One region of the Yersinia sp. KBS0713 genome, then DNA from elsewhere that is predicted to be linked to it. Evidence: predicted binding sites of a transcription regulator. Region 1 holds the regulator's gene; the other holds the start of a gene.

Region 1 (11,202 bases):
GAAAAGCAGGCTCTCCGCCGAGGTAGGGATCAACCTGATAATAATCTTGCGTATCGTATTTATGCACACTGGGTGCAGTAAAAATCGGGTTTAGATACAGCGCAGTTACACCAAGCTGTTGCAAATAAGGGAGTTTTTGGGTGATACCCGCCAGATCGCCACCATAGAATGTCGAGGCGGCATTCACATCATCCAGCGGCTGCTGCCACTCACGGCGGGAGACGGGATGACCCGCAGCATGGTGGGTATAACTGCCATCCTGCACGCCATGCTCACCCTGACTACTGGCAAAACGATCGGGGAATATTTGATAGAAAACTTGGTCAGCCACCCAATCAGGGCCGCTATCAGGCAGATCAATGGCAAACTGCGCCAATTGCGCCGGGGGAACCACTGAAAATCCTAACGGGCCGAACCACTGTTGGTCGTCACGCCACAGCAGTTTGAAACAGTAGCGCCGGGTAGGCTGGCCAACATCTAGTGGTAAGGTCGCGCGATAACACCAGAAACCATCACGTTGCTGCCCCTTCATCGTGAGCAACCACTCTTCATTATCTGGTTCGCAGCGTAAGAAAACCTGTGTGGGCAGGTTTTCACCTTGCAGCCATAGCGTGATGTGTAATGCGTCGCCCCGCTGACGAACAAACGGCGGGACCGGTAGATGCCAACCACTCAGCATAAAATTCTCCTGCTTTAACCAAAACGATTGCTGTTAAGGCTATCTGGTGCAGACATTAACGCCGCGACACATTCACCTGTAATAGACACATTCACCTGTTAAATGTAACCGGTATAAACAATGCCACGTTATGGAGGGCTTACCCTCATCTATCCGCATAAATATCGGGGATGAGGTCGGGGGCGGAGAGACTTATTGAGTTACAGAGTGATGAAATTGCAGGCTTAACACTATTACATTGAGCAAAAAAAAGCGGGAGATAAAATCTCCCTCAGACCGTTGACAAACCCCAATGACTCGAGCTTGAACGGCGAGGACAGACAGAAGAGTAAAGCGTCCGCGCCAGGGATGGCGCGGCTCGAGCCTACAGGGAAGTATTTACGGCGTCTTTACGATCTGCCTGTTCTCTCCGTCGCAGGTACTTTGTCAGCAACCTCAGGGAGATAAAATCTCCCTGTTTGATATGCAGTTCAACTCAGCATTATTCCGCTTGTTTCGCCGGCTCTATCTGTTTTTTCTGATGGTTGACCTTGAAGTAATACCCCACCAGCAACAGCGCTATCCACACTAGCCCGACATACAGTGAGACTCGAGTCGTTGGGAACCAACCAATCAGGCCGATGATAAACACCAGGAAAATGATAGCCAGAACTGATGTAAAGGTGCCACCACGTAGTGGGAAATCCAGTGCCTTAATTTGCTCTTTGCTCAGCGAGCGGCGGAAACCAATCTGAGAGAACAGGATCATAATCCACACCCAAACTGTCGCAAAGGTCGCGAGTGAAGCGATCACCAGGAACACATTTTCCGGCATGATGTAATTGAGGTAAACCGCCGTCAGCATGGCCCCCATCATCACCAACACCGTAACCCACGGCACACCGCGTTTAGAGATCGCCGCAAAAGCTTTGGGTGCATGGCCCTGCTCTGCCATCCCGTTCAACATGCGCCCAACACCAAACACATCACTGTTAATAGCAGATAACGAGGCGGTGATAACCACAAAGTTCAAAATACCCGCAGCAACAGTAATCCCCATATGCTGGAAGGTCAGTACAAACGGGCTGCCATTGGTGCCAACTTGATTCCACGGGTAAATTGACATAATGACAAACAGCGTACCGACATAGAACACCAGAATACGCCACGGCACGGAGTTAATAGCTTTCGGAATGGAGCTTTTCGGGTTCTCAGCTTCACCTGCAGTAATACCAATAATCTCAATACCACCGTAAGCAAACATCACCAGCTGCAATGATAGGATCATGCCAACAAAACCATTACTAAAGAAGCCGCCGTTGGTCCATAAATTATGGATACCGGTTGGCTGCCCACCATTGCCAATACCCCAAATGATGATACCGATACCGGCCAAGATCATGATAATAATGGTGGCAACTTTGAAGAATGAAAACCAAAACTCCAGCTCGCCAAAGACCTTAACGCTCATCATATTGACCGCGCCAATGATCAGAACCACACTTAGCACCCATACCCAGTGATCTACCTGCGGGAACCAGACCCCCATATAGATACCAAAAGCGGTCACATCGGCAATCGCCACAATCAGAATCTCAAAACAGTAGGTCCAGCCGGTGATATAGCCGGCCATCGGCCCCAGATAATCTTGTGCATAGCGCGAGAACGAGCTGGCCTGCGGGTTATTCACTGACATTTCGCCCAAGGCGCGCATGATGATAAATGCCACCACGCCACCAATCAGGTATGCCAATAATACGCTTGGCCCCGCCATTCTTATTGCATCAGCCGAACCATAGAATAAGCCTGTACCTATTGCTGACCCCAATGCCATAAAGCGGATATGGCGTGTCGTTAGGCCGCGTTTTAGCTTATTTTTGACTGGTAATTCCATGAATAAAGTCCCGTCTTTTTTCAGCAAAAAGCCACGGGGGTGAGCCGTGGCTAAAAAAATTCTATCGCTGTGCAGTTATTGCTTGGCAGCAACTTCCTGACGACAGCAGAGGCGATCGTACAACCCTACGACAACGAATACCAGCAGCGAAGGTGATAACCATGCCAGACCCTGTGCCGCCAGCGGCAGATGCTGCGTCCATTCGGGCAAGAAGTGCGCAAAGGTGGAAGCTTTCACCGCATCAAGGATACCGAACAGTAAGCTGACCAACATGACCGGAGCGACGATGCGTGAGGCGTGATGCCACCAGCGTAGAGTGAAGCTCATCAGTACCAGCACGATACATGGCGGATAAATTGCCGTCAGAACCGGAATAGAGATCTGAATCAGATGGCTCAACCCCAGATTCGACACCATCATCGAGAAGATACCGAGAATAAACACCAGTGCCCGGTAAGATAACGGCAAGTATTGAGCAAAGAATTCAGCACAGGCGCAGGTCAGGCCCACGGCTGTAACCATACAGGCGATGAATATCAATGCAGCCAGGAATACGCTTCCCAACCCACCAAAGGTGTGCTGCACATAAGCATGTAACACCACCGCTCCATTTTGGGCATCCGGCACCAAAGCGCCACTGCTAGAACCCAGCTTAAACAAGCTCAGGTAGACCAACGTCAAACCGACACCGGCAATCAATCCAGCCCAGATGGTATAGCGCGTCAGCAGCTGTGAGGAAACCACACCACGTGAACGGGCTGCATTGACGATAACGATACCAAAGACCAAGGCCCCCAAGGTATCCATGGTCAAATAGCCATTAACAAAACCGGAGGAGAACGGAACTTGCTGATAGGCATCCGTGGCGGGAATCAATGGGCCTGCGGGCCAAATCAGTGCAGCAATACCTAGAATAGCCAGCGCTAAAATCTTCAGTGGCGCTAGAATATGCCCGACCGTATCCAGTAAGCGGCCCGGATATAGCGAAATTCCGATAACTAGCGCGAAATAAACCACGCTATAGATAAACAGTGGCAATGGGCCATCTCCAGTCAAAGGGGCAATACCCACTTCGAACGAGACGGTTGCAGTACGGGGGGTAGCAAACAGTGGGCCGACCGCCAGATAGCAAACAGTTGCCAGTACCAGACCGGCACCGCGGCCAATCGGGGTACTCAGAGCATCAATACCACCACCGACACGCGCCAGCGCGATAACTGTAATTACCGGTAACCCAACCGCGGTAATCAGAAAGCCGAGTGCTGCCATCCAAACATGTTCACCCGATTGTAAACCTACCATCGGCGGGAAGATGATATTGCCGGCCCCGACGAATAGAGCAAAGGTCATAAAACCTAATGCCATAATATCTTTAGACGATAAACGATGACTCATAGTGATGTGCGTTGCCTAGTTAAAATGATCAAAAGAAAAAGTCCTAAGCTGTGGCCTTCCCTACGTGATCGAAACAATACAAAGCTCTGATAAACGCAAACTCCGGCGGTTAATAAGCAATCTATTTCGTCAGTATGCAGTATTTTTGAAGTTATTTGCAGGTGGAATAGGCTAACAACGGCGGTAAGTAGACAGTTTATAGCGGGGAAAGGCAAGTGAGGATCATAAAAGCAGAGTCATCATCCAGATAATTTCACCAAACCAGTTAATCGTGCCAGATTTAGAGAAATATGCACCACAAGATTTGTATCATTTATATCCAATAGTTAACAATTTATGGTCACTCTTACCCTGCTCCCTCTACTCATCGGTTGAAAATATCACCGGTTACCCGAGAGTTTTATTCGCAGGAAACAGCGCCCGATGGTATGGGCGAAAAGTGATATTGAAAGCAGACTAGCCAGCAAAGCCCAATGCTTTTCGGGTATGAGTCAATACATCAGGAGGTAGAGGCAGATAGCCATCATGGGTAGCTTGTTTTTGCCCTTCTGGCGATAAAACTCGTTCAAGGAGTGCCGCAGTCAGCGGTTCCAACGGCTGGCCCGGTGCCTTATTGATATAAATATAGAGATAGCGCGACAAGGGATAGCGACCATCTTTAACATTTTCAGGTGTCGGCAAGACAAAATCCTGCCCAGTAGTCGCCAGAGCCAATGGCTTAACGCCACTGTTACGAAAACCAATACTGGCATAGCCAATGCCATTTAATGACCCCGCCACTGCTTGCACCACGGAGGCTGAACCAGGCAACTCATTGACATTATTCATAAAGTCACCATCACACAGCACTCGATGCTTAAAGTAGCCATAGGTTCCTGAGGCTGAATTTCGGCTATACCGCTGCAAAGCGCGATTCGCCCAGTCACCTGTTAACCCCAATTCACCAAAGCGCTGAATCGGGCGAGGTGCTCCGCAGCGGCGATTTTGCGAGAAAATGGCATCAAGCTGAGATAAAGTCAGTTTATTCAGTGGGTTGTCCTGATGAACAAAAACCACCAATGCATCGACGGCCACTGGGACCGCCAGCGGCGGATAGCCATAACGCTGGATAAATGCGCTAACTTCACCAGCTTTCATTGGCCGACTCATAGGACCGAGCTGAGCGGCCCCAGCTGCCAACGCGGCAGGCGCAGTGGACGATCCTGCGGCCTGTATCTGCAAATTAACACCGGGATAGTGCTGATTGAAATCATCAGCCCACAAGGAGATCAAGTTGGCTAAGGTATCAGAACCGACACTGGAAAGATTACCTGACAAGGTATCAGCTGTTGAAACGGGCAGTGATGAGTGCCCGGCCGTCATCGGTGATAGCTCCACCTGTTGCGCAAGAACACCACAGCTAACCCCTAGCATGGCAGTGAACAGCGCCCATTTCCCCCATCTCATCAGCTTAGTATCCATGCAGTGTTAGGATTTGACTGCATTTTCGGCTAAAACTGCGGGAACAATCAACCGGTTCGGCAAGGTAAATATAAATCGCGTGCCCAGACCAATTTCACTCATCACCTCTAAACGTGCATCGTGGTGGCTCAATGCATGCTTCACAATCGCCAGCCCCAGCCCACTACCGCCCGTTTGCCGTGAGCGCGCTTTATCCACCCGATAGAAACGCTCGGTCAGCCGTGGCACATGTTCCGGGCCAATTCCCGGCCCATTGTCGCTGACCTGAAAGTGTGCGCCTTGTGGCGTTTGCTGCCAACACACCTCAATTTTGGTGCCCTCAGGGGTGTGATTAACCGCGTTATAGACCAGATTCGAGACAGCACTGCGCAGTTGATCTTCGTTGCCAAACACCTTTAACTGCTCATTCACCCGAAAAGTGATCTCGTGACGGCCATTACTCAATGCCTGTACCTCATGCTGCAATACTTTTAGCATCAACGGAATATCCACTCGCTCATTCATATCCACATTAGGTGCAGCTTCAATACGTGATAGCGTCAATAGCTGTTTAACCAGCCCATCCATGCGCTTGGTCTGCTCCTGCATCGTCCCGAGTGCTTTGTCCCGCAATGGCCCGGCTAACTCCTGGTCATGCATCATTTCCAAATAGCCCTGCAATACTGTCAGGGGGGTGCGCAGTTCATGGCTGACATTCGCAAAGAAGTTACGCCTCGCCCCTTCCAACTGACGCATTTGGGTCACATCACGGGCGACCATCAGTAATTGCCCTTCTGAATAAGGCATCACGCGAAACTCAACGTAATAGCCATTATTCAATTGCAGGGTCAGTGGGCGGGAAAAGAGTTGCTGTTGCAGATATTGGCTGAACTCTGGATAGCGCAATAAGTTAAGAATATGCTGACCATTATCCTCCGGCCAACGAAACCCAAGCAGTTGCTGAGCCAGGCCGTTACACCAGAAGATATTGCCATCAATGGTGGTGATAACCACCGCATCCGGCAGTGATTCGGCACCACTACGAAAGCGCTTGATGAGTAGTGCCAACTCGCGCCGACGCCGACGATTTCTCAGTTGCATCTGGTATAAGCCGTAAAATAGCGGCTCCCAGCTCCAACGGCCAGCAGGCGGGGTCATGCTGCGGTCTAACCACAGCCAGTGAGATAACTTAAGTTGGTTATAGAAGTTCCAGACTAGCGCCGCGAGCACGGATATCAGCAATAACCAAGGGAGATACCCGATAAAAGCACCCAGCAGTAATGCCGGCAAACAAAAAAGGGCCAGCTCTAAAGCCAGCGTTTTCCACGATAAACGTTCTAACACAACGAATTCTCCGGCACTGAAAACTCAGTAGCGCGTTGAGAAACGGTATCCAGTTCCCCGGACAGTTTGTACCATGCGGTCATGACCATCAACTTCAAGCGCCTTGCGTAGTCGACGAATATGCACGTCAACCGTCCGATCTTCTACATAAACGTTAGTGCCCCAGACATAATTAAGCAACTGCTCACGACTGTAAACACGCTCAGGATGGGTCATAAAGAAGTGCAGTAGTTTAAACTCGGTCGGCCCCATATCCAGAGCTTGCTCGTTAGCCATCACCCGATGTGAGGAGGGGTCAAGGCTTAGCCCTTGCATTTCAATCACTTCCTCCACCGCCATTGGCGATATCCGCCGCATAACCGCCTTGATGCGCGCCACCAGCTCTTTCGGCGAAAAAGGCTTGGTAATATAGTCATCAGCACCCACTTCCAAACCGCGGACTCTATCTTCTTCTTCGCCACGGGCTGTCAACATCATCACCGGAATATCTCTGGTCAATGCTTCGCGCTTCATATGTTTAATAAATTGGATACCCGAGCCACCCGGCAGCATCCAGTCCAGCAGCACTAAATCAGGGAAAGGCTCCGACAAACGAGTGACTGCGCTGTCATAATCTTCGGCTTCTAATGGTTGGTAACCATTCTGTTCCAACACAAAGCACACCATCTCACGGATTGGCGCTTCATCTTCCACCACCAGTATGCGTCTTGCCATCATCAACCCTGCCAGTAAGTTAGTGGTCACTATTTGATTTCGGGAGCCATTATGCGTCAGTTTTGTGACATTTTTATGAAAAACATCGCGCTTCTACCCGCAATAAGCATAGTGATAAATTTTACAGTAATTGCAAAATGCAGCAGCCAAGTTTGCGAGACGTCTCGGAGATTTACTTCAAGCGACTGTTTTAGCCGCGACATCCTGCGGTCAGCGTTTATAATCAGCGCCACTCTCTTTGACTGATAACCTGCCGTGCGGGAGATTTATGCGCATTATCCATACCTCTGATTGGCATTTAGGCCAACACTTCTTCACCAAAAGCCGGGCTGCCGAACACCAGGCATTTCTGCACTGGCTCATTAGGCAGATTGAAGAAAATCAGGTAGATGCGCTGATTGTCGCTGGTGATATCTTTGATACCGGCTCCCCACCTAGTTATGCCCGCGAGCTCTATAACCGCTTCGTGGTGGAGCTACAGCCCACGGGCTGCCAGTTGGTTGTTCTAGGGGGGAATCACGATTCAGTCTCGACACTGAATGAATCACGTGACTTGCTTTCCTATTTGAATACCACGGTGATCTCTTGTGCCAGTCGCAATCTCGAACAACAAATTATTACGCTGAAAAACCATCAGCAACAACCTGCGGCCTTACTCTGTGCAATTCCCTTCTTACGACCACGGGACTTGGTGAGCAGTCAAGCCGGCGAATCTGGCGAGCAAAAACAGCTGGCACTGCAAGAAGCCATTGCTGCCCACTATCAGGCGTTATATCAGCGGGCCATTGAACTGCGCACCGAACTGGGTTTGCCGCTACCTATTATTGCCACCGGGCATCTCACCACCATGGGTGTCACCACCTCAGACTCGGTTCGTGATATCTACATCGGCACACTGGATGCGTTCCCCGCTCAAGCATTTCCACCAGCAGATTACATTGCGTTGGGCCATATTCACCGGGCTCAGCAAGTGGCTAAAACCGAGCATATCCGTTACAGCGGCTCCCCCATTGCCCTGAGTTTTGATGAATTGAGCAAAGAGAAAAGTGTCTATCTGGTGGAGTTTGCCCAACAGACCCTGGCATCAGTGACCCCGCTATTCATACCGCAATTTCAGCCGATGCAGCTCATTAAAGGGGATTTGCAGCAAATAGAGCAGCAGTTGGCTAAATTTGTTGATCATCAGGGCTTACCGGTCTGGCTGGATATCGAAGTTGCCACCAAAGACTATCTCACTGATATTCAACGGCGGATTCAGGCCCTGACCGCAGATCTACCCGTTGAGGTCGTGCTATTACGTCGCAGTAAAGAGCAGCGTAACAACAGCATTGAGCGGCAAGAGAAAGAGACACTCAATGAGTTGAGTGTCGCCGATGTATTTGAACGTAGGCTCGCACAGGAGGCAGATTTAGCCGAACCACGCCAGCAGCGGATGCGCCAAATGTTCAGTCAGGTGGTGGAAGAGATCACGCAAGGTAAAGATGCCGCAGAGGAGCAACCGATATGAGAATTTTAAGCCTGCGGCTAAAAAACATTAACTCTCTGCAAGGGGAGTGGAAGATAGATTTCACTGCTGAGCCGTTTGCCAGCAACGGCTTATTCGCCATCACCGGCCCCACCGGGGCGGGGAAAACCACACTATTAGATGCGATTTGCCTTGCGCTGTACCACCAAACACCGCGCCTGAATGTCACGCCCAGCCAAAATGAGCTAATGACACGCCATACCGCAGAATCACTGGCCGAAGTTGAATTTGAGGTGAAAGACACCCGCTATCGCGCATTTTGGAGTCAACGTCGCGCAAAAAACAGCCCCGAAGGGAATCTGCAAGCGCCTAAAGTTGAACTGGCGTTATGTGAAAGCGGCAAGATTCTGGCCGATAAAGTGCGTGATAAACTCGATAGGGTTGCTGAGATAACCGGCCTGGATTTTGGCCGCTTTACCAAATCTATGATGCTGTCACAGGGGCAATTTGCCGCATTTCTCAATGCCGACGCCAATGACCGCGCGGAGCTATTGGAAGAGCTAACGGGCACCGACATCTATGGGCGTCTATCAGAGCATGTATTCGAACAGCATAAGCAGGCCAAAACCGATCTGGATACCTTGCACCAACGGGCAACCGGTATTGAACTGCTAAATGAAGAACAACGATCAACCCTATCGCAGCAGATAGATTTGCTCGATCAACAAGAGAGACAGCTCACCGCAGATCAGTTAGTCAATCAACACCAAATAACCTGGCTAACCCATTGGCAACAGCAGCAAAAGAGCGCCTTGGAATATCAGCAGCAACAAAAACTGATTGAGCAAACTCTCCAGCAAGCTCAGCCGGAGCTGCAACGGCTAGCCAGAAGTGAGCCCGCTGAAAAGTTGCGCCCCTTGCTGCGGGAACGCTCACGTAGCCAACAAGATTTGCAACAAATACAACTACGTATCACCACACTGACTCAACAACAGCAGCAACTTCAGACGCAACTGACACCACTGGCTCAAGCATTAGAGCAAGCCAATTTGGCTCGCCAACAGCAGGCAGCAAAGTTGCATGAGCAAGAAGCAGTGATCGAACAAAAAGTCGTCCCGCTGGATAACACTATTGCACAGCAGCGGCACACCTTGGCGCAACTTGCTACGCAATTGCAGCAGCTACAGGGTAAGCAACAACAAGAGAGACAGCAGCTTGAGCTCAATGAGCAGCAGCAACTAAAAAACCATCAGCGCCTACAACAATTGGCGGAATATGCACACCTGCATACCCACCATCAACACTGGGAGAAAAACCTCCCTTTATGGCGTGAACAGTTCCGCCAACGGCAAATACTGCAACAACAGTCAATTGAAAGTAAACAGCAGCTACAGCAACAGGTCACATTGCTGAACACGTTACAGCAACAAATCAACACGCTGAATGAGCAAGACAAGCAACAACAAGCAGTATTGATACAAGCCAGTTCGCAGACGGGTAGCATCCAGCAGCAATTATCAGTGCTTGAGCAACAACAACCTTCAGCACAACTACGCCAACAATGGGGCGAACTCCAGCAACAACGAACCACACGGCAACAATTAGCGGCATTATCGCCTTTGGCGCAACAAGTTCAGTCACTAATCGATAAACAACAGCAGCAACTCGCTAGCCAGCAGCAACAGTTAAAACTGCTTGAACAGCAGTTGGCAGAAAAACGTCAGTTATATAAACAGCAAAAACAGCATCTGACAGATCTGGAAAGCTTGTGGGAGCGCGAAAAACAGATCGCCGGATTAGAGGCGGAAAGGGCCAAACTACAATCTGGAGAAGCCTGCCCACTATGTGGGGCGCTAGATCATCCCGCCGTTACTGCGTATCAGGCGGTAAAACCCTCAGAAACGGCTAAACGCGTTGAAGAACTTCGCCTTCAAGTCGAGCAACTCTTCACCGCCGGAACCGAATTGCGCACTCAGGTAGAAAGTGTGCAGCAACAACAGCAGCGTGTGGAGCAAGAGTTACAGCACCATCGCCAACAACTGGCTGAATATCAACAGCGCTGGCAAACATTGGCACAACCATTGGCACTGACTTTTGCCTTGAATGAGCCTGCAGCTTTAGTGACCTGGCTAGAACAGCAGGAACAGTTAGAGCAAAAATGCCAGCTAAAACTGGCCGAGCATGAGCGTTTAAATCAACAATATCAGCAAGCTAAGGATGTTCTGGCTCAAGCTGAACAGCAGCAGCAAAAACATCTGCAACAGTTGGCATTAATCACGCAGCGTCAACATG
Region 2 (11,202 bases), 1.9 Mb from region 1:
TTGCATGATGAGGTATAGGATCGGACTTCATTATTACACGGATCAGTAAGGTACCCATGAGTGAGCATTTTGTTGGTAAATATGAAGTTGAGTTAAAGTTTCATATATCGAATATTGGCCAATTACATGAGCAGTTGAAAATATATCAAGCAACACCATTTACCCTCAATAATCATGAAAAAGATATCTATCTGGAAGCTAACGGTGGTGATTTAGCGGCGAACCAGATCAGTATGGTTTTACGGGAGATGAACCCATCTGGCATTCGGTTATGGATAGTCAAAGGGCCAGGAATAGAGCGCTGTGAAGCCAGCAATATTGAAGATATCGATAAAGTGAAAAGCATGTTGGGCACTTTAGGGTATCAGCCGGCATTTACACTGGAAAAACAACGTAGTATCTATTTTATTGGGAGGTTTCACGTTACGCTGGATCACTTGGTAGGGCTTGGCGATTTTGCTGAAATTGCCATCATGACTGATGATGCAGCCGCGCTTAATAGTCTGGAGACTGAATGCCGACATTTAGCCGACAAGCTAGGATTATTGCCAGAACAGCAGGAGCATCGTTCATACCGGCAATTATTGGGTTTTTAATCACTCAATGACAATTAAGCAATATTGGTCGCCATAAATTCCGCGACCAAGCAGGCTTATTTTTTCATCAATGATTTTAGGTTTGCGAATGGATTATGGGTTGCAACTCCCTGATCATTCTGGGCGTCATCGCCTGCTATCACGGTTGAACCATATTGATCCGCTTCAGTGTATTTAGAGTGTTCATGATCATGGCAAAAAAGGCATAACATCTCCCAATTACTGCCATCTTCGGGATTATTACTGTGATCATGGTCAATATGGTGAACCGTCAATTCTCGCAGATTGGAATAAACAAACTCTCGAGAACATTTGCCACAAACCCATGGGAAAATCTTTAGTGCTTTCTCCCGATAGCCACTCTCCAGACGGGTATAGTTCTTCGGTATATATGCCATGTTAACCTTCAATTTCGTGCAAAATAATACTTTTATTTTAGCGTGAAATCAGGTTGTAGACTATCAACTATTGATGATAAATATCTCGATAGTGAACTATCCTGCCCGCAGGATGACTTAGGAAGATACTGAATCAATTATTATAAAAAGGGTTTAGATATTAATCGTATCCAACGTGTTTTTGAGACTTTTGCTGATGATTTAAAGGGCAAGAGCGTTTTACACTATCAGTAAGTGTTTACCACCTCATGTTGTGACTACCAGCATGTTTACATTATCAGTATAAAGTTATTAGCATGAGATTATCAGTATCCCGCTAATAGACTTACTTTACGGCAGGCATGCAGTGTGTTTCGCCTGAAATCCTTTGCCGAAACAGTTGAGGCGATATGAAAGAATCTGAAGTGCTGGCCGAAGTCAGTAATGAAAACCAGACATTAGTCGCCGTGGTGCAGCAGGACCAACGGGTCGTGTATTTCTATATCTATCCGCAGGAGGCATTTGAAGAGCGCTTCCCAGTTCGTGCTTGTTGGGTAAGAAATTTGGTTGCCGCCCCCCAATCTGCTGATAATGCTGCCCTTGAACAAGGCTTAGCCCCGCGATTAGCGGCCGAGTTTTGCCGTAATGTAGCCGGTGAGGCAGAACTTGATCCACAATTTATTACGATAGTCTGGTCTGAAAGTGATGATGGTGCGGCATTATGGTATCAGGGCCAATTACTGGCGATTATTCCTGGCTGGAGCTTATATATCGATCACTCCATTTGTTATTCTGCCAGCTGTATTAAAGATAATCCCCTGACATTACCCCTTGGCTCAGCTTCAACCAATACTCAATATGCCAACGCACAAAATACCCGTCAATTTTGGCGGAGTTGGCAGCAGGAAGAGGGAAATCCGTGGCCCGCATTACAGGCTGAATATATTCAATGCTATGAACAACACTTTGGTCCATCGTTGAAATATTATGCCATCGACCAAGGCAAGTGGCCGCCAATGGCCATTTCTCAGCACGAAAAAGAGGGAATATATTATTTTCTGACATTGGGGGTCAGTATTCGCCCTCAGCCGTGGGTTGAAATATTATTCAATGATGATGCCGCTAAATATCGGCGTTTGGAGATGGCAATAGCGATAGATGGGCAATATGTGGATGAGGACAATGCTATTCATATGGCCAGCGCTTTGGCTGGGTTCTCTCATGTTCCCTGGAGCAAAATAACTTGGCTAGGGGAGGGGCATACATTGGAGTCGTCAGTTGCGCCTCAGGGCTACGAAGGCTACATTTTATCGTCAGAGTTATATGCTGATGCAGACAATCTTACATTGCCCCAACAACAAGGCGACCCGGTCAATATATATTGGGCCAGCCCCATCTTTACTAGTGAAAGGGAGTTCGCTCATAGCATGCCAAATGGGGGGATTGATTTGTTGAAAAAGTTACAACAACAGGGTGTTAACCAGATTGTCATACCGCGTCAGCCAGTTATTTGATTTGTGCTGAACATTGCTGATCTGATTTGCAGATTTTGTTATTCGGGTCTTAACTTAATAATGATGATAGCTGTTTAAGCTTGTAATAGTGAGTTTGTCATGTTTGTTTGAGATCTTATGCTTAAGGCCAAAAGCAAGACGTGAACGACGGATTATTTACAGAGTCGCTAAATTAGCTGTCAGCGAAAATTAATTTTATGGAGGTGCTTATGGGCATACTATCTTGGATTATTTTTGGTCTTATTGCCGGTATTTTGGCTAAATGGATTATGCCCGGGGAGGATGGCGGTGGCTTTATTATGACCATCATTCTCGGTGTGGTCGGGGCTTTGGTCGGGGGCTATATCAGCACCTTCTTTGGTATGGGGCGAGTTGATGGATTTAACCTTGGTAGCTTTGTGGTTGCAGTTATCGGTTCGTTGGTCGTGCTATTTGTCTACCGAAAGTTAAGAAGTTAGCCCCGCCAAAGAGATTTGTGATAATGACATAAAATAATCATTACTCACTACAATCTATGCGCTTAAAAAGATATGAAAGGTGGCTATTTTTTTGTCACCTTTCTCTCATAAAACTATCATCGATATGCAATAAAAATATACGTTAATGGCTCATGACTACAGGCAATCTGAGAGACATGATATGGGCCAGGCATTGCGTAAATTCACTGTGGCTGATTATCCGGCTACGGTGCAAGAACCGCGTAAGAAGGTACTTGCCGTTAAAGGATTAGTTAAAGCATACAAATCACAGCATCGCGTTTTAGATGATATTAATTTCGAACTTCATGCTGGTGAATTTGTCGCAATTATTGGCCGTTCAGGTGCCGGTAAATCCACATTGCTGCATGTGTTAAATGGCACGATCCCTAGCAGTGCTGGTGAAATTATTAATTATCATGACAATGGCGATATGCAAAATATTGCAGCACTCACAGCAAAGCAGATGCGCAAATGGCGTGCCAAATGCGGTATGATTTTTCAGGACTTTTGTCTGGTCCCCCGTCTTGATGTTATTACTAATGTCTTATTAGGCCGCCTCAGCTATACCTCAACACTAAAATCATTCTTCAAAATATTCGCTGAGCAAGATCGAGCCAGAGCAATCGAGTTATTACAATGGCTTAATATGTTGCCCCATGCCCTGCAGCGTGCCGAGAATCTCTCTGGTGGCCAAATGCAGCGAGTTGCTATTTGTCGCGCCATGATGCAGAACCCCAAAATATTATTGGCCGACGAACCCGTTGCTTCTTTGGACCCAAAGAACACAACACGTATTATGAATACATTACAGAAAATAAGTGAAAACGATATTGCAGTGGTCGTGAATTTGCACTCTGTTGATTTAGTTAAGGACTATTGTACCCGCGTTATTGGTATAGCACATGGAAGAGTTGTTTTTGACGGGCCTCCGGCGCTACTGAATGACACCATTATTCAAGATATTTATAGCGATGAATCAACTGATCTTTTGCATTAATCCCTACTTATCCCTTTATCATAATAGGTTATTTTAATGAAAAAAATATTTTGTCTTACCTCATTATTGGCAAGCATGATGGTATTTAATGCTACAGCAGCGGATGCACCGAAAGAGATTAATCTGGGTATTCTTGGCGGGCAGAATGCGACACAGCAAATTGGCGATAACATGTGCGTCAAAGAGTTCTTGGATAAAGAATTAAATGTAAAAACGAATTTGCATAATGCATCTGATTATTCTGGTGTTATCCAAGGTCTATTGGGTGGGAAGATTGACCTGGTATTAAGTATGTCCCCCTCATCTTTTGCCTCTGTTTATATTAAAGATCCTAAAGCTGTTGATATTGTTGGCATTGCAATCGATGATACAGATAAATCGCGCGGCTATCATTCAGTTGTCGTGGTAAAAGCAGATAGCCCTTATCAGAAAATTGAAGACTTGAAAGGCAAAGCATTTGGTTTTGCTGATCCTGATTCAACGTCAGGTTTCCTGATCCCTAACCAAAGTTTTAAGCAGAAATTTGGTGGGACGGCAGATAATAAATATAACGATTTCTTCTCTAGTGTGACTTTTTCTGGTGGTCATGAGCAAGATATTCTCGGGGTTATTAATGGTCAGTTTGCCGGAGCGGTGACTTGGGCCTCAATGATCGGTGATTATAATACCGGTTATACCAGCGGAGCATTTACTCGCATGATCCGCATGGACCACCCTGATTTAATGAAACAGATCCGCATCATCTGGCAATCTCCATTGATTCCTAATGGCCCGATTTTAGTTCGCAGTGCATTGCCAGCTGAATTTAAAGCGCAATTAGTTGCAGCGGTTAAAAAATTGGACAAAGAAGATCACGGTTGCTTCATTAAAGCGATGGGCGGTAAACAACATATTGGTGAAACATCACTTAGCGAGTATCAAAATATCATTGATATGAAGCGTGAATTAACCAAAGGCGATCGTTAAGCCGATCCGGCGGATAAATAATATATCCCCAAGGGACTTGGAGTTGTAGGCAGCAAACAGATAAATCCCGACTCACTTATATATGTAAGCGAGTCGGGTGAGTGTGTGCCGCTAATCTCCTGTCAGCTCAAGTCAGTAGGGTATAGCTCTGGCTTAGCTGGGGTTATTGCTCTTAGGTGGTAGCTAATTTTGAATACAGACTTTAACCACTACTATCAGCAGATACGCGGTAAACAGAAACGTGAAACGTTGATTTGGTCATTAACATTGGCAATTATCTATCTTGGCGCGGGAAGTATTGCTGAGTTTAATTTGCATACTGTTTTTATTTCCATTCCAAATTTCTTTGATTATTTGGCTGAGACCATACCCGTACTCCATTGGCAAAGTTTATTTGCGGACGGTCGTACAGAAGGCTCTTTTGCTTATTGGGGCTATCGGCTTCCTATTCAGTTACCGCTGATTTGGGAAACACTACAATTGGCGGTGGCATCAACTATTTTATCCGTAATAGTTGCCACTATCCTCGCCTTTTTAGCCGCGAATAATACGCAAAGCCCACCTTGGTTGCGCTTATTTATTCGAACTTTTGTTGCATTTTTGCGTACCATGCCTGAATTAGCTTGGGCGGTGATGTTTGTAATGGCCTTTGGTATTGGCGCGATCCCTGGTTTTCTAGCACTTGCATTGCACACCATTGGCAGCCTGACCAAGCTATTTTATGAGTCGCTGGAAACAGCATCAGATAAACCTGTTCGCGGCTTGGCAGCTTGTGGTGCTGGTAAATTGCAACGAATGCGTTTTGCTCTCTGGCCACAGGTAAAACCAATTTTCCTCTCTTATAGTTTTATGCGTCTGGAGATCAACTTCCGCCAATCAACAATTTTAGGTTTGGTGGGGGCTGGAGGAATAGGACAAGAGCTGATGACCTCGATAAAACTGGATCGTTATGACCAAGTGAGCATGACGCTATTGCTAATTATCATTGTGGTTTCATTGTTGGATTACACATCCGGTAAATTACGTAAGCGAGTGGTAGAAGGAGCATCATAATGTTGACTTATCAGCTGACAACGGAGCAGATATCAGCGCTCAAACAGCAACATCCGCAGCTTTTTTTACAGCAAAAACGTTATGTTAGACTGGTTGCAGCTATTGCTGTGGGGATCTTTTTGTATTACATTTTTTTCTTCAAGGTTTTTGGTATTCCTTGGCAGACATTGACTCATGGAAGTCAGCAAATAAGCCGCTATTTTTTACGAATGTTTGTTTGGCATGATTTTATTAACTGGCCATTTAAATATTATTTCAGTCAGATATTTATCACCTTAGCTATTGTTTTTGCCGGGACACTCACGGCGACATTGATCGCTTTGCCCTTATCATTTTTGGCTGCGCGGAATGTCATGTCGACACCGGGTTTGCGTATTATTTCCTTTATGATTCGCCGCTTTTTAGATATCTTCCGGGGCATTGATATGGCCATTTGGGGGTTGATTTTTGTCCGTGCCGTGGGCATGGGGCCACTGGCTGGGGTGCTGGCGATTATCATGCAAGATATGGGATTACTGGGTAAACTCTATGCTGAAGGGCATGAAGCTGTGGATAAATCGCCCAATCGTGGCCTGACGGCTATGGGAGCGAATGCACTACAAAAACATCGTTTTGGCATATTTACTCAGTCCTTTCCAACATTTCTGGCGTTAAGTCTTTATCAAATTGAATCTAATACCCGTTCGGCAGCGGTCTTAGGTTTTGTGGGGGCGGGGGGTATTGGCTTGGTTTATGCTGAGAATATGCGGTTATGGAACTGGGATGTCGTGATGTTTATTACATTAATCATGGTGGTTATTGTCATGATCATGGATAAGATATCTGCCATCCTACGCAGAAAATATATCATTGGTGATTATATCTCGCTTTATCAGCCTGTCAATGGTATTAAGGCTAGTGTCTGAGATTACATAATAATAAAAGGTTAAGATGATAGTTAAGTAATATGTTTCATTGATATTTTAATGCTCATCTTAATATAATATTAGTCATTCCCTATAAATAATAGTGTTAACAGCCGTCTATTATCTATTTTGAGCTATGACCATTAATCAGATTTACATTGAGAAAATCAACGTTGATCTATACAATACTGCCCGCTAGACGTTAAAGAAATGTTTTTTTCTTGCGATATTCGCCACGTCTAATCTAAATAATAGGAATAGGGCAGTAATATGATGAACAACGATGTGCTCCGTAGTGTTCGCTACATGCTTAACGTAAATGATACCAAGATAACAGAAATCATTAAGCTGGCTGATTTTGACGTGAACAATGCGGATGTCGTTAATTTCCTTAAAAAAGAAGATGAAGCTGGTTATCAGGATTGCCCTGATCTGGTGATGGCACATTTCCTTAATGGCCTGATCTTCTTTCGTCGCGGTAAAGATGACAAGTTCCCAGCACCTGCGGTAGAACCCGTCATTACTAACAATATTGTGCTAAAAAAACTGCGTGTAGCATTTGAGTTGAAAGATACCGATATGCACGATGTGTTCAACGCGGTTGAATTCCCAGTGTCAAAACCTGAGCTGAATGCCTTGTTCCGTAAAGAGGGCAGCAAAAACTTCCGCCCTTGCGGTGATCAGGTTTTACGTTATTTCCTGAAAGGTTTGACTTTACGTATTCGTGGCCCTAAAAAGTAAAATTAATGATATCGGCCAACAGTTGTTATATTGATATAAGCAACTGATACATATTAGTGATAAGAAAACAGGAGTGGCAATTGTCATTCCTGTTTTTCGTTAAAATCAATGCTCCCATTTCTGAACTGACTCATCTCTTTTGTATTTCTCATATTAATGATCCCTCACATTAAGACTCAAGTTTTTTGCACTATCTGTGCTCATGCATTGCGCATTAATGGTGCAGATAATTCGCTGATATATTCAGTTATTTGACCATTATATATATATTCTTCAATTAAATTATCAAGATATAAAACTGGCATGGCGATTGCGCAGAGTAATTCGATCTTGTGTATTTTACTCAACGACCAGAGGTTAACGCAATGCAACATCGTAACTTAATTAAGGTTTTTGCACTTTCGGCTTCGGTTATCAGCATGGGGGTGGCTTTTGGCTCGCTGGCTGCGGATACAATTAAAGTGGGCATTTTGCACTCGTTGTCCGGCACGATGGCTATCTCTGAAACACCATTGAAAGATATGGCTCTGATGAGTATTGATGATATCAATGCCCATGGTGGCGTGTTGGGTAAACAACTTGAGCCAGTTATTGTTGATCCCGCATCTAACTGGCCGCTTTTTGCTGAGAAAGCACGGCAATTATTAACCCAAGATAAAGTTGCGGTGGTATTTGGCGCCTGGACTTCGGTTTCCCGTAAATCTGTATTACCGGTATTTGAAGAGTTGAATGGTTTACTGTTCTATCCGGTGCAATACGAGGGAGAGGAGATGTCGCCGAATGTTTTCTATACCGGTGCCGCACCCAACCAACAAGCTATCCCCGCCGTGGAGTATTTATTAAGTGAAGATGGCGGTGCAGCTAAACGCTTTATTTTGTTGGGTACTGATTATGTTTATCCGCGTACCACTAATAAAATTCTGCGCGCTTTCTTACACACCAAAGGCATTCAGGATAAAGATATTGAGGAGATTTATACCCCATTCGGCTACAGCGATTATCAAACCATTGTTGGCAATATTAAAAAATTCTCTGCCGATGGAAAAACAGCTGTTATCTCCACTATTAATGGTGATTCGAATGTTCCTTTCTACAAAGAGTTAGCCAACCAAGGTATTAAAGCGACTGATGTTCCGGTAATTGCTTTCTCAGTGGGAGAGGAGGAGTTACGTGGCATTGATACCAAACCATTAGTGGGTAATCTGGCTGCCTGGAACTATTTCCAATCGGTGGATAATCCGACTAATAAGAAGTTTGTTGAGCAATGGAAAGCTTACGCCAAAGCACACAAGTTGCCGAATGCGGATACTGCCGTCACTAATGACCCGATGGAGGCGACTTGGGTCGGTATGCATATGTGGGCACAGGCGGCCGAAAAAGCCAAATCAACGGATGTGGATAAGGTTCGTGCTGCCATGGCAGGGCAAACTTATCCGGCACCTTCAGGTTTTACGCTGACGATGGATAAAACTAATCATCATCTGCATAAACCTGTGATGATCGGTGAAATTGAGGCGAACGGGCAGTTCAATGTGGTATGGCAGACGGATGCTCCAATTCGTGCTCAGCCATGGAGCCCGTTTATCGCAGGGAATGACAAAAAACCAGACCATCCAGTAAAAAGCACTCAGTAGCGGTGACTTTCCAGAGTTGGCTTTTGTCGATGACGACAACTGACTCTGGATCTCTTTTGCCATATATCAGTGATGAGTGAGCCTATGAAATCATTAATTCCTGTGTGGGGGCGAGCGGCCAATTATATGCTCAGGCTGATGATTGGCCTGTTACTGGGGATGTCGACATTGGCAGTTGCTGGGCCAGCCCATGATTTTGCCGCGGCCAATCGCTCACAACAAGCCACTCTGTTACAGCAATGGGCGACAGAGCCAGATGCCAGCCGATTGCCTTTATTGCAGGCACTGAAACAGGAGACGTTGGTAATAGATAGCGCGGGGCAGGCTTTCGTCCAGAGTAATCAGGGGTTTACCCCGCTAGAAGGGCAATTGCAACCAACAGATACACCGAAGAAAGTGTGGCTTAACAACCGGTTACGAATCTTGATTGCCAACGCGCTGGCGTCTCAACGGTTGGTGAGTGCGGATGAGTCAGTGCGCTTACAGGCCGCATTAGAGTTACAGCAGCAGGCCAAAAGTGACCAATTGCCGCTACTTAACCAGCGTCTGAAATTGGAAACTGATAGCAAAGTTAAAGAAGCATTAGGCATCGCACTGGCTAATTTACAACTGACTGACAGCAATCCGCAGGTGCGTCTGAATGCTGTTCAGCTGTTGGGGCAATCCGGTTCACCCCAGACTCAGTCACGGCTGCAAATCTTAACCGATGCCAAGGTTGAACCTGATGCGCAAGTCCGCACTGCGGCGGCCAGTAGCCTAAAACAGGTGCAAAACCGATTATTGGTGGGCGATATTATTGGCCAAGTGTTCAGCGGGTTATCACTGGGTTCCATCTTATTGCTGGCGGCATTGGGCCTGGCTATTACTTATGGTTTATTGGGGGTCATTAATATGGCCCATGGTGAGATGCTGATGCTGGGGGCCTATTGCGCTTATTTGGTGCAATCACTGTTTCAACAATTTGCACCGCACTGGTTGGCACTGTATCCGCTGGTCGCTTTGCCAGTCGCCTTCTTTATCACTGCCGGTATTGGCATGGCGCTAGAACGTACGGTGATCCGACACCTCTATGGGCGGCCATTGGAAACGCTGTTGGCGACTTGGGGGATCAGCCTAATGCTGATTCAGAGTGTGCGGATGATTTTTGGTGCACAAAATTTAGAAGTCGCCAACCCGGCGTGGCTCTCTGGCGGGCTACAGATCTTGCCGAATTTAGTTTTACCCTGGAATCGTATTGCGGTGATTGCATTCGTAGTCGTTATTCTGCTGCTCACTTGGTTACTGTTGAATAAAACCCGCCTTGGATTACAGGTGCGGGCCGTGACACAAAACCGAGCAATGGCTGCTTGCTGCGGGGTGGCGACAGGGCAGGTAGATATGTTGGCCTTTGGCCTCGGCTCAGGTATTGCTGGGTTAGGTGGGGTGGCACTATCTCAACTGGGGAATGTCGGCCCAGAGTTAGGGCAGGGTTACATCATCGACTCTTTCCTGGTGGTCGTTCTCGGTGGTGTCGGCCAATTAGCGGGCAGTGTGGTTGCGGCGCTGGGGCTGGGAATGCTGAATAAAATTCTGGAACCGCAGATTGGCGCAGTACTAGGTAAGATTTTGATTTTAGTGCTGATCATTTTGTTTATTCAAAAACGACCACAAGGTCTGTTTGCCCTCAAGGGCAGGGTGAGTGACTGATGAATCAACCTCTAGCGATCACTTTGACGCAAAAAGCACCAATTGTCAGTCGGTCATTGGGTGCCGTAGCGGTGGTGGCACTAATGATTCTGCCTTTTCTGGTGTTGTTGCCTGCGGAGAATCCACTGGCAATATCGACCTATACCTTAACACTTATCGGTAAAATTCTATGTTACGCGGTGGTCGCTATTGCACTCGACCTGGTGTGGGGGTATGCCGGATTACTATCACTTGGGCATGGCCTATTTTTCGCC

What was found. Region 1 encodes PhoB, which activates phosphate uptake and scavenging genes when phosphate is short. Its sites were predicted from a motif close to CTGTCATAAAACTGNCNNAT; they were not measured.
Positions count from the first base shown of each region.
Region 2: a site for PhoB is predicted at 3,048-3,067, ahead of phnC (phosphonate ABC transporter ATP-binding protein). Genes of this name have one in related genera too.

Region 1 is NZ_CP042173.1:3,394,455-3,405,656, forward strand. Features, by position in the region: gene malZ (maltodextrin glucosidase) at 1-679, opposite strand, end outside; gene proY (proline-specific permease ProY) at 1,161-2,552, opposite strand; gene brnQ (branched-chain amino acid transport system II carrier protein) at 2,628-3,947, opposite strand; gene FFE93_RS16315 (PstS family phosphate ABC transporter substrate-binding protein) at 4,404-5,393, opposite strand; gene phoR (phosphate regulon sensor histidine kinase PhoR) at 5,415-6,731, opposite strand; gene phoB (phosphate response regulator transcription factor PhoB) at 6,756-7,445, opposite strand; gene sbcD (exonuclease subunit SbcD) at 7,714-8,952, shown strand; gene FFE93_RS16335 (AAA family ATPase) at 8,949-11,202, shown strand, end outside.
Region 2 is NZ_CP042173.1:1,507,267-1,518,468, forward strand. Features, by position in the region: gene FFE93_RS07040 (class IV adenylate cyclase) at 57-596, shown strand; gene yajD (HNH nuclease YajD) at 653-994, opposite strand; gene FFE93_RS07050 (suppressor of fused domain protein) at 1,384-2,487, shown strand; gene FFE93_RS07055 (GlsB/YeaQ/YmgE family stress response membrane protein) at 2,697-2,945, shown strand; gene phnC (phosphonate ABC transporter ATP-binding protein) at 3,127-3,963, shown strand; gene phnD (phosphonate ABC transporter substrate-binding protein) at 4,000-4,929, shown strand; gene phnE (phosphonate ABC transporter, permease protein PhnE) at 5,119-5,982, shown strand; gene phnE (phosphonate ABC transporter, permease protein PhnE) at 5,982-6,887, shown strand; gene FFE93_RS07080 (DUF1456 family protein) at 7,158-7,628, shown strand; gene urtA (urea ABC transporter substrate-binding protein) at 7,994-9,262, shown strand; gene urtB (urea ABC transporter permease subunit UrtB) at 9,347-10,948, shown strand; gene urtC (urea ABC transporter permease subunit UrtC) at 10,948-11,202, shown strand, end outside.